One region of the Rossellomorea sp. ABR4_004 genome, then DNA from elsewhere that is predicted to be linked to it. Evidence: riboswitches for the same ligand, from Rfam matches in the RefSeq annotation. Region 1 holds a riboswitch; the other holds the start of a gene.
The links. A riboswitch is a leader RNA that binds a small molecule or an ion and turns the genes downstream of it on or off. The one in region 1 is predicted to bind FMN.

Region 1 (4,418 bases):
AGCCATAAAATTAATGACTTCTGGAGTCGCTTTATCTGCAAGGGCAATAAAGTCTCCCTCATTCTCACGGTTTTCATCATCTACTACGATGACGACTTTACCTGCCTGTAAATCTTCAAGAGCTTCTTCGATCTTATTAAACATGTGGCAACCCCTTTCTATTAGTCAGCGAAACCATTTTGAGTTAAGAAATCATAGCTGATGCGGCTTGAATTACTCTTAGACTGTTCCTTTGCTTCATAGAAGCGATGAAAATACTTCGCCATTACGTCACATTCAATATTGACACGATCCCCTACTTTTTTCTCACCAAGAACCGTGTCCCCTCTCGTTTGCGGGATCAACGAAATCGTAATGGTATTATTTTGTACACCAAAAACAGTAAGGGAAGTGCCGTCTATTGCTACAGAGCCCTTCATGATAAATAAGTGGCTCTGATCTTCCGGAATGGATATGTCCATATACCAGGCATTTTCAACTTTCTCTATTCTAACAATCGTCCCTACTCCATCGACATGCCCATTAACGAAATGCCCGCCGAAACGACCGTTTGCAGCCATCGCCCTCTCCAGGTTGACTTTAGTTCCAAGGGACAAGTCCCGCAGAGTTGTGCCTTCAAAGGTTTCAGGCATCACGTCCACTTGGAATTGCATGGAGTTGAATGAAGTGACGGTTAAACAGACACCATTCACACTGATGCTATCTCCAATATGAACGTCTTCCAGAATGCGGCCCGCTTTTATCGTCAGTTCCATGGATGAGGAGGATTTTTTCATGCGTTCAATTGAGCCGATTTCTTCAATGATTCCAGTAAACAACCCTTTCTCCTCCTTTCAAAAAGGCTAACTCTTAGGTAAAGCAATTATTTTAATGTCCTTTCCTACTCGTTCAATGCTCTTAATCTCCATTTCAAGACCTTCTGCAATGGTCTGGAATCCTTCACCTCCAAAACTGGAGAAGGCAGAGCTTCCGCCTACAAGCTTGGGGGACATGTACATAACCAATTCCTGAAAGGCTTTTCCCTTTAAAAAGGAAGAATGAATGGTAGATCCACCTTCTACATAAAGGGATCCTATATTCCGGTCACCCAGTTCTTTTAATACTGTGTGAATGTCCATCCTTTCCTCTGAAAGGGTGATGATTTCACAGCCTGACTCCATATAGGGCCGCTTCTGTTCTTCATTGACAGAACTGCCTGTAAAGATGAGGGTCCTGCTTTCCGAGTCTTTCACTACATGAGAGTTGAGAGGTGTTCGTAAAAAGGTATCTAATATGATTCGAATGGGGTTTTTTCCACCTTGGGGCAAACGGGTGGTAAGGTGTGGGTTATCCTGTATAACGGTATTGACTCCTACTAATATCGCGTCATGCCGGTGACGATCATAGTGGACATCTGTGCGGGAAGCTTCTGACGTAATCCATTTGCTATCTCCTGAAGCTGAAGCTGTTTTCCCGTCTAATGTGACAGCTGTCTTAAGGGTTACAAAAGGTGTTCCGTATTGAATGAAATGGAAAAAATGCTTGTTTAGTTCGAGTGCTTCTTCTTCAAGCTCTCCGACCATTACTTCTATGCCTGCATCCTTCAACTGTTGAATTCCTCTTCCCGCTACAAGGGGATTTGGATCAGTGCTGGCAATATGGACCCGCCTCACTCCGCTTGAAATCAGCAGCTGTGAACAGGGTGGTGTTTTCCCGTAATGAGAGCATGGTTCCAGCGTCACATAGACGTCACTCCCCTGTGCTTTGTCTCCTGCCATCTTTATGGCATGAACCTCTGCGTGACCTTCTCCTGCTTTGAGGTGCGCACCCATCCCAACGACTTCTCCATTTTTCACCACAACCGCTCCTACGGCAGGATTGGGTGATGTTTGCCCTTGGGTGGTCTTGGCAATAGAGAGGGCAAGCTTCATATATTGTGAATCGTCCAATCGTTTTACCTCCCTTCTTTTATCACTATTATTCTAAAATAAATAAACCCCAAGTAAGTTTTTACTTGGGGGAAGTTGGCATGACTGAATAAAGCATTTACATGATTACTTTTTTTGGAAACATAATCCTCAAAAAAGATAGACTTCTCGCGTCTGCATCAAGTAAATACTGCCGTTCCTTCTCCCATCCAGACTATCACTGTCGGCTTTGGAATTTCACCAAATCCACCGTCTAATTTTCATTAGCCGGGTCACGGACTAAGAGCATGCGCTCATCACCGCCGGTAGGGAATTTCACCCTGCCCCGAAGGAAACCTATTCGATTAACATTATTCTATCATAGTTTCATCAATGAAATCATGTAAGGAGCTCTAAAATTTTATTTTTGTACTAATTATTTGAATATATATTAGAAATATCTCTCTATTTCTGATTGGAAGCACTAAGAAAATGCTACAAGAATAAAAAAGAATGCCTCCATTAAATAGAAGCACCTCTTCATTTATTATGTTGATAGCTTTCTGCATTCTTCCGCACATTCAAAACAGGCTTCAGCGCAGTCCTTACAATGCTGTTGGTCATGAGAATTACATTCTGTACCACAAGCATCACAGATTTCTGCGCAAAGGACCAGAATTTGTTGAACAAATTTACTGCTTCGCTGCATGGCATTAATGGCATAGGAACAAATATCCGCACATTCCCGGTCCAGCTCAATGCACATCATCATTGCTTTTTCTTCCTTAAGGGATGCATGATAGCATACATTACATGCTTCCAGACATCGGTGCAAAGCCGTTAAACATGGTTTGTAATCAGCATTCATCATCTCACCTCCACGAACATTCCTATTTAGCATTCCCAACTGGGGAAAAAGGATTACTATGCGGTAAGAAAATAATCACTGTCTACATACCATAGGAAAATAAGGAGCCAATCCAGTTCTTCGCTATATGTTTCATAAAAAGAAACATAACTATGGTGATAGTCGAAGAGCTTTTGAACAGTTTGAGGAAGATATCCTTTTTGTAAGGATAAATAATTTTTTTTATTATAATTCAAGATCCATCGTTTGTTTCCTTTATAAATGATAATCGTGTCACCTTCATCACTGCGCCATTCAATAGCAGTAGAGCTCTGGTACTTCAAGTGAAAAACCCTTCCTGCTCCGCCCATATCGATTTTCATCGATCTGCTCCATTTTAAGAAAGTCAGCGGTTGCTTATGCTTTCTGTGAAGCATATAATGTTTCGGGTTATTGATCAAGGACGTCCTTTGAATAAAGTATTCTGACCATCCATTCGTTTTTAAATAATAGGAACCTTCTTTCGTCTGAACCCCGACTAATGAATGCCGGGATTCAGGTATTGTTTCATAAAATAATCGGTTCGCTTTCTTTAGTTCCTTCTTCATACTAAAACTGAGATATAAATTTGAGCACGCAGGTATAAAGATTAACAGTGGAAAATAAAATAACTGTTTGGTCACAATCAGCATTCCTACACCTATGAGAAAATACATGATACTGCGATAAAGCAACGTATATTGTTCATTTTTGTAGATTTGGTAGAGGTTCATGAAATGCTCGTCCTTTCAAGGAATCTCTATCATATGTATGTAAAAATCCCTTAAATAGACCATTCAAATAGAAGAAAGCCAACGGTTGCAGAACCCTCAATAAAGAAATGAGAAGATTTTTCTGCCATTCGTTGGCTTATATGTTATGAGTGCACTGGAATGGCTGAGCGATTCCATTCCATTATTTTTTTATCCTTTGCCTCTGCATCATGATAGCCTTGCCAGTACAATTCATCCAGCTTTTGTGGATTTTTTTCAATACGGCTTACTTTTAATGGATGTTGAGGTTGAATGATCAGGACATCCCCATTCTTTTCTCTCGTTTCTAATTCCTTGATTGTTTGATTGTAACGCAAGTACCGGTTAAACATCGTTTTATGTAATTCAGGATATTGAGGGTACTTTTTTTTCACAAGGAAAGAAAATCGTGAAGGCTTTTTATAATAGCCCCTGTTTCTGGTTAATATGACTACATTTTTCTTAAACCCGTCCTGCTCAGCTTTTTCGATGGGAACAGGGTCACTTATTCCTCCATCCAGAAGATGCCGGGATCCAAATTCAACGGTCGGAGCGACAAATGGCAGGGAACTTGACGCACGGATAATCGTAAGGAGCTCCTCACCATAGTCTCTTCTTGAGAAATACGCCGGTTTTCCTGTATGACAATCTGTGGTGCCGACGATAAATTCCGTTGTATTAGAGTGAAAAGCTTCATAATCGAAAGGGACCAGCTTATTTGGAATTTCATCAAACACGTAATCCATTCCAAATAACTCTCCTGTTTTCCAATAGTTTCGCCAAGATAAATATTTCGGATCACGGATAAAGTCTACATTCACCTTTTTATTGCGTCCATTTTGCTTAGACAAATAGGATGCGGCATTACATGCACCTGCAGAGACTCCGACAACA
Region 2 (4,418 bases), 190 kb from region 1:
GTACAGGAAAATAGAGCGTTTCCTGCTGTTTCCCGTTTGATAGAACCTGAACAAGGAGGCTTAATCTTTTCCAAAACAGAAACGTTTGATCACCGTAGACAAGACCATTCATATTGGATGGAAAGGAGTCACCTTGAAAATCTTTTTTTACAGATTCAGTACCAGCAGTTGTCACAATCGCTTTCCCACTATCATCGACAATGACATACCCCAATTTCTCCAATTCCTTTACCTTCTGGTTAAAGTACGCTCGTTTAAGCTTAGGTAAAGAAAGGAAAAACGGCTGCAAATAAAAGAGGTGAGCATCCTGAATCGACTGGGAAGACTTTTTTCCTTTTAAGATATGAAAAACAGAGTAAATCGATCGCTCTCCATTTATTTGTATGAAGCAATTTAAAATCACATAATTAAGATAGGTCAATTCTCTACTCCTTAACATGTAGGTTATTGTCAAATATTGTACCATGAATTTGTTGTTTAACCATGTTTTGTTTTTCATATATAGGATAAAAATAAAAAGAAACCACCTAACTATTGAAAAGTTATACAATCCTCTATAAAATAAACATTAAGTGATTTTTCACAAACTTACATTGTGTATAATGATGAATTATATAGAATTATTTATTCGGGAGGTTTTTTCTTTGCCAAAATATACAATCGTCGACAAGGATACATGCATTGCATGTGGAGCGTGTGGAGCTGCTGCTCCAGATATTTATGACTATGATGATGAAGGTATTGCATTTGTAACATTAGATGATAACCAGGGGACGGTCGAAGTTCCTGACGTATTAGAAGATGATATGGTTGATGCATTCGAAGGTTGTCCTACAGATTCCATTAAAGTAGCTGACGAGCCATTCGACGGGGATGCACTTAAATTTGAATAGCAGTTCCGAAGCTAAGGGAATTTCCCCTTAGCTTTTTCTTTTTGTGCTGATGACATTAGAAAACCCCCTCAAATGAAATTGAGGGGGTTATTATTTATATTTGCACTATGCCGCTTTCTTTAGGGCTGTCTGTCTTGCCAACCAGCCTTGAAGACGAACAAATAGTAAGATGAAGACTGATGTTACAAGGATTCCTTTTAAGATGTTGAAAGGAACAATTCCTGTAATGATAACCTCAGCAGGCAGTTCAAAATTCATGAAGTATTTATATGCGGGAAGGAATACAAAATAATTAAGAATTCCCATACTGATACTCATGACCACAGTACCTGTGATAAGTCCGATCAACAAGCCTTTTTTAGATTGTGAACGTGAATAAATATAATATGTCGGAAGAATCAAAAGCACTCCTGCCATAAAATTTGCAACATGGCCAATCGGAACGCCGGTATCGCTTCCTGTCATGATGTAATCAATCACGTTCTTGAATAATTCAACTAATATTCCTGCAAGAGGACCTAATGTCACTGTCGCAATCAATGCAGGCACATCACTGAAATCTACCATTAAAAACTTTGGAAATGGTGGTATTGGGAAGTTAAAAAGCATTAACACATAGGATATGGCACTTAACATACCAACCGTTACAAACGTGCGTGTATTCATTTTTCTCATAAACCTCTCTCCTTTAGGAGATTCATCTCATATCGAAGATAGCTCAAGCCAAAGGTAGCATTAAAAAACCCCTAGATACGTATATCTAGGAGAATGTAAAGGCATACCCTAATAAACGTTCAGCTTCCCATTTCTAAACGTTCTGGCATAAACCTTCATCTTCTCCCATCCAGACTATACTGTCGGCTTTGGAATCGCACCAAATCCTGCCCCTGAAGGCTCGCGGGCTTAGAGACAAATGTCCCATCACCGCCGGTAGGGAATTTCACCCTGCCCCGAAGACGAATCTTTATTTTTTTATACATTTTCATTATACATAATGACAGTGGTTATGTGAAGGAAAACAGTTCGAATTCGAAATATTTTTGTTTACTCATGGTCTATTCAGGTTTACGCTTCCATTATTGTATGTTTAATACTTGTTGAGGATATATAGGTGTCTTAAGATCCAATCCATTCCAAGCCACCAAGTCATTCACATCGACTCCTTGTGCGACTGAAATGGAGTATAAGGTGTCCCCTTGTTTCACTACATATCCAATACCGGACAGAGGGATGGCTAACGTTTGATTAATTTCCAAATTGGTTTCATCTAATCCATTGGCACTTTTAATATCCTCTACTGATATATTGTATTGTTGAGAAATCCCCCAGAGGGTTTCTCCCTTATGTACGACATGATTTACCATGTTTTCATGATTATGAATTTCTTCCGTACTTACATCACGAGTGATATCAGCTGTTCCAGAAACACCCACGGCCTGATAGGGATCCCTTTCCTGAGCAAATACAAGCTGCCCGACCTCACCTTGTCCAAATACCATATAGGGATCGATTGCATTTATCTTATCAATCGTCCATTCTCCCCTGTGCACCTCAAAATGCAGGTGAGCTCCTGTCGATCTGCCTGTATTTCCTAAATTTCCAAGCTGTTGACCTTGGCCAACTTCTTGATTTTCTTCAACAAGGCGGTTCTCAAGATGAGCATAAACGGTTTCATACCCATTTTCATGCCTAATGAATACCACATGTCCGTAGCTTGGAGATAGATATGATCTAATCACCTTACCTTTGGCAACAGAATAAACAGGAGAGCCTATGTCTCCTCCTATGTCCATCCCTTTATGAGTACCAGACCTTGTACCATATGAATCCGTTATCATCCCTTCAACAGGAAATGTCCAGGATACCGTTTCCTCCACGATCTTATTCGTCTCCGCTTTCGCTATCTTTCCTGTAAAGAACATAATGCTCACACACAATGCTAACAGGAATACGATTAAAAGCCTTCTTACATAATCCAAAATCATGCTTGTCCTCCTTACCCATTTAACGCAATACCTTATTCCTTCCCTACTGAAACTTCACGTCCGCTGCCTTTTCGTCTATTAACCCATTCTTACCTTCTCACCATCATTTCATGCACTCCCCACTATATGTAGACCCTCCATTCAATATTCACAAGTGAATGAGATAATTTTCCTTTGAGTAGTTTGTCTAAGTCTGAGATAAATATACACCCAAAAGCGGAGGCGGCTCGTTCAGACCCGACAAGCATAAGATGAATTGGCCGAGAAGGCGTTCTTTGCCTTCTTGGCCAATTTAGCTTATGACCTCGAGGGGCTAGCCGCCGGAGCTGGATGACACAAAAGCGGAGGCGGCTCGTTCAGAGGCGACAAGCATAAGACGAACAGGCCGGAAAGGCGTTCTTTGCCTTTTTGGCCTGTTTGACCTATGACCTCGAGCCTCTAGCCGCCGGAGCTGGATGACACAAAAGCGGAGGCGGCTCGTTCAGAGGCGACAAGCATAAGACGAACAGGCCGGAAAGGCGTTCTTTGCCTTTTTGGCCTGTTTGACTTATGACCTCGAGCCTCTAGCCGCCGGAGCTGGATGACACAAAAGCGGAGGCGGCTCGTTCAGAGGCGACAAGCATATGACGAACATGCCGAAAAGGCGTACTTTGCCTTTTTGGCATGTTTGACTTATGACCTCGAGCCTCTAGCCGCCGGAGCTGGATGACACCCAAAAGCGGAGGCGGCTCGTTCAGCCCCGACAAGCATAAGATGAATTGGCCGAGAAGGCGTTCTTTGCCTTCTTGGCCAATTTAGCTTATGACCTCGAGGGGCTAGCCGCCGGAGCTGGATGATAGGAAATGTGGAGCCGACTGGTCAGGCCCGACAAGCACTTTGGGAAAATGGCAAAAGGCGTTCTTTGCCTTATGCCATTTTTCCAAAGTGACCTCGAGGGACTAGGAGGCGCAGCTAGACACCCAAAAGCGGAGGCGGCTCGTTCAGACCCGACTAGCATGCCCCACACAAAAAAAAAGACCGGAAACGGATTCCTTTTCCGCTTCCTGTCTTTCTTTGATAACTAATTTTCGAATGTTTTCTTATTCGGGCTGATAGGAGTCTCAATGGGCTCGTTGAACATGAATCCATTCCAGCTTTCCTGTTTAATGTTTTCAAATTGAACTCTTTCATACCCGGAGCTTTTGCTTGTCAGTAAAATACCTTCAATCATTTCCATGGCTGTTTCATTGTCTATTGTTTCTATGTCCAGTTCATTTAAGAAATTGATGATTAAATATTCATCTGATTCCGTTACACTGATATTGATATTTTTAGGAATTACACTTTGGAAAAGGCTCGTTTCTGAGCTTTTCATTGCCTGAATGGACTCCTTGACATTTCCTCTATTTATATTATCCGGTACGAGGAAGCGTTCCCTTCCATTTGGCGAGTAAAGGTAATAAGCCGTATGAGCATCTTCATTAAGATCGATTTTTGAGAATTCCCCGGTGGAGCTAAATTCCGGAACTGAGCCATCTTGTTCTTGAAGAACCACTTCATC

Region 2: it holds a riboswitch for FMN, as region 1 does, so the genes downstream of both, ACXAF2_RS03045 (ECF transporter S component) here and ribD (bifunctional diaminohydroxyphosphoribosylaminopyrimidine deaminase/5-amino-6-(5-phosphoribosylamino)uracil reductase RibD) in region 1, are expected to answer to the same signal.

What each region holds. Positions count from the first base shown of each region.
Region 1 is NZ_JBSWVM010000001.1:354,523-358,940, forward strand. Features, by position in the region: gene ACXAF2_RS01975 (bifunctional 3,4-dihydroxy-2-butanone-4-phosphate synthase/GTP cyclohydrolase II) at 1-144, opposite strand, end outside; gene ribE (riboflavin synthase) at 162-818, opposite strand; gene ribD (bifunctional diaminohydroxyphosphoribosylaminopyrimidine deaminase/5-amino-6-(5-phosphoribosylamino)uracil reductase RibD) at 843-1,928, opposite strand; FMN riboswitch at 2,101-2,244, opposite strand; gene ACXAF2_RS01990 (four-helix bundle copper-binding protein) at 2,434-2,757, opposite strand; gene ACXAF2_RS01995 (hypothetical protein) at 2,811-3,506, opposite strand; gene ACXAF2_RS02000 (patatin-like phospholipase family protein) at 3,650-4,418, opposite strand, start outside.
Region 2 is NZ_JBSWVM010000001.1:543,324-547,741, forward strand. Features, by position in the region: gene ACXAF2_RS03035 (YpbB family protein) at 1-421, opposite strand, end outside; gene ACXAF2_RS03040 (ferredoxin) at 645-893, shown strand; gene ACXAF2_RS03045 (ECF transporter S component) at 999-1,568, opposite strand; FMN riboswitch at 1,722-1,855, opposite strand; gene ACXAF2_RS03050 (M23 family metallopeptidase) at 1,970-2,878, opposite strand; gene ACXAF2_RS03055 (hypothetical protein) at 3,939-4,418, opposite strand, start outside.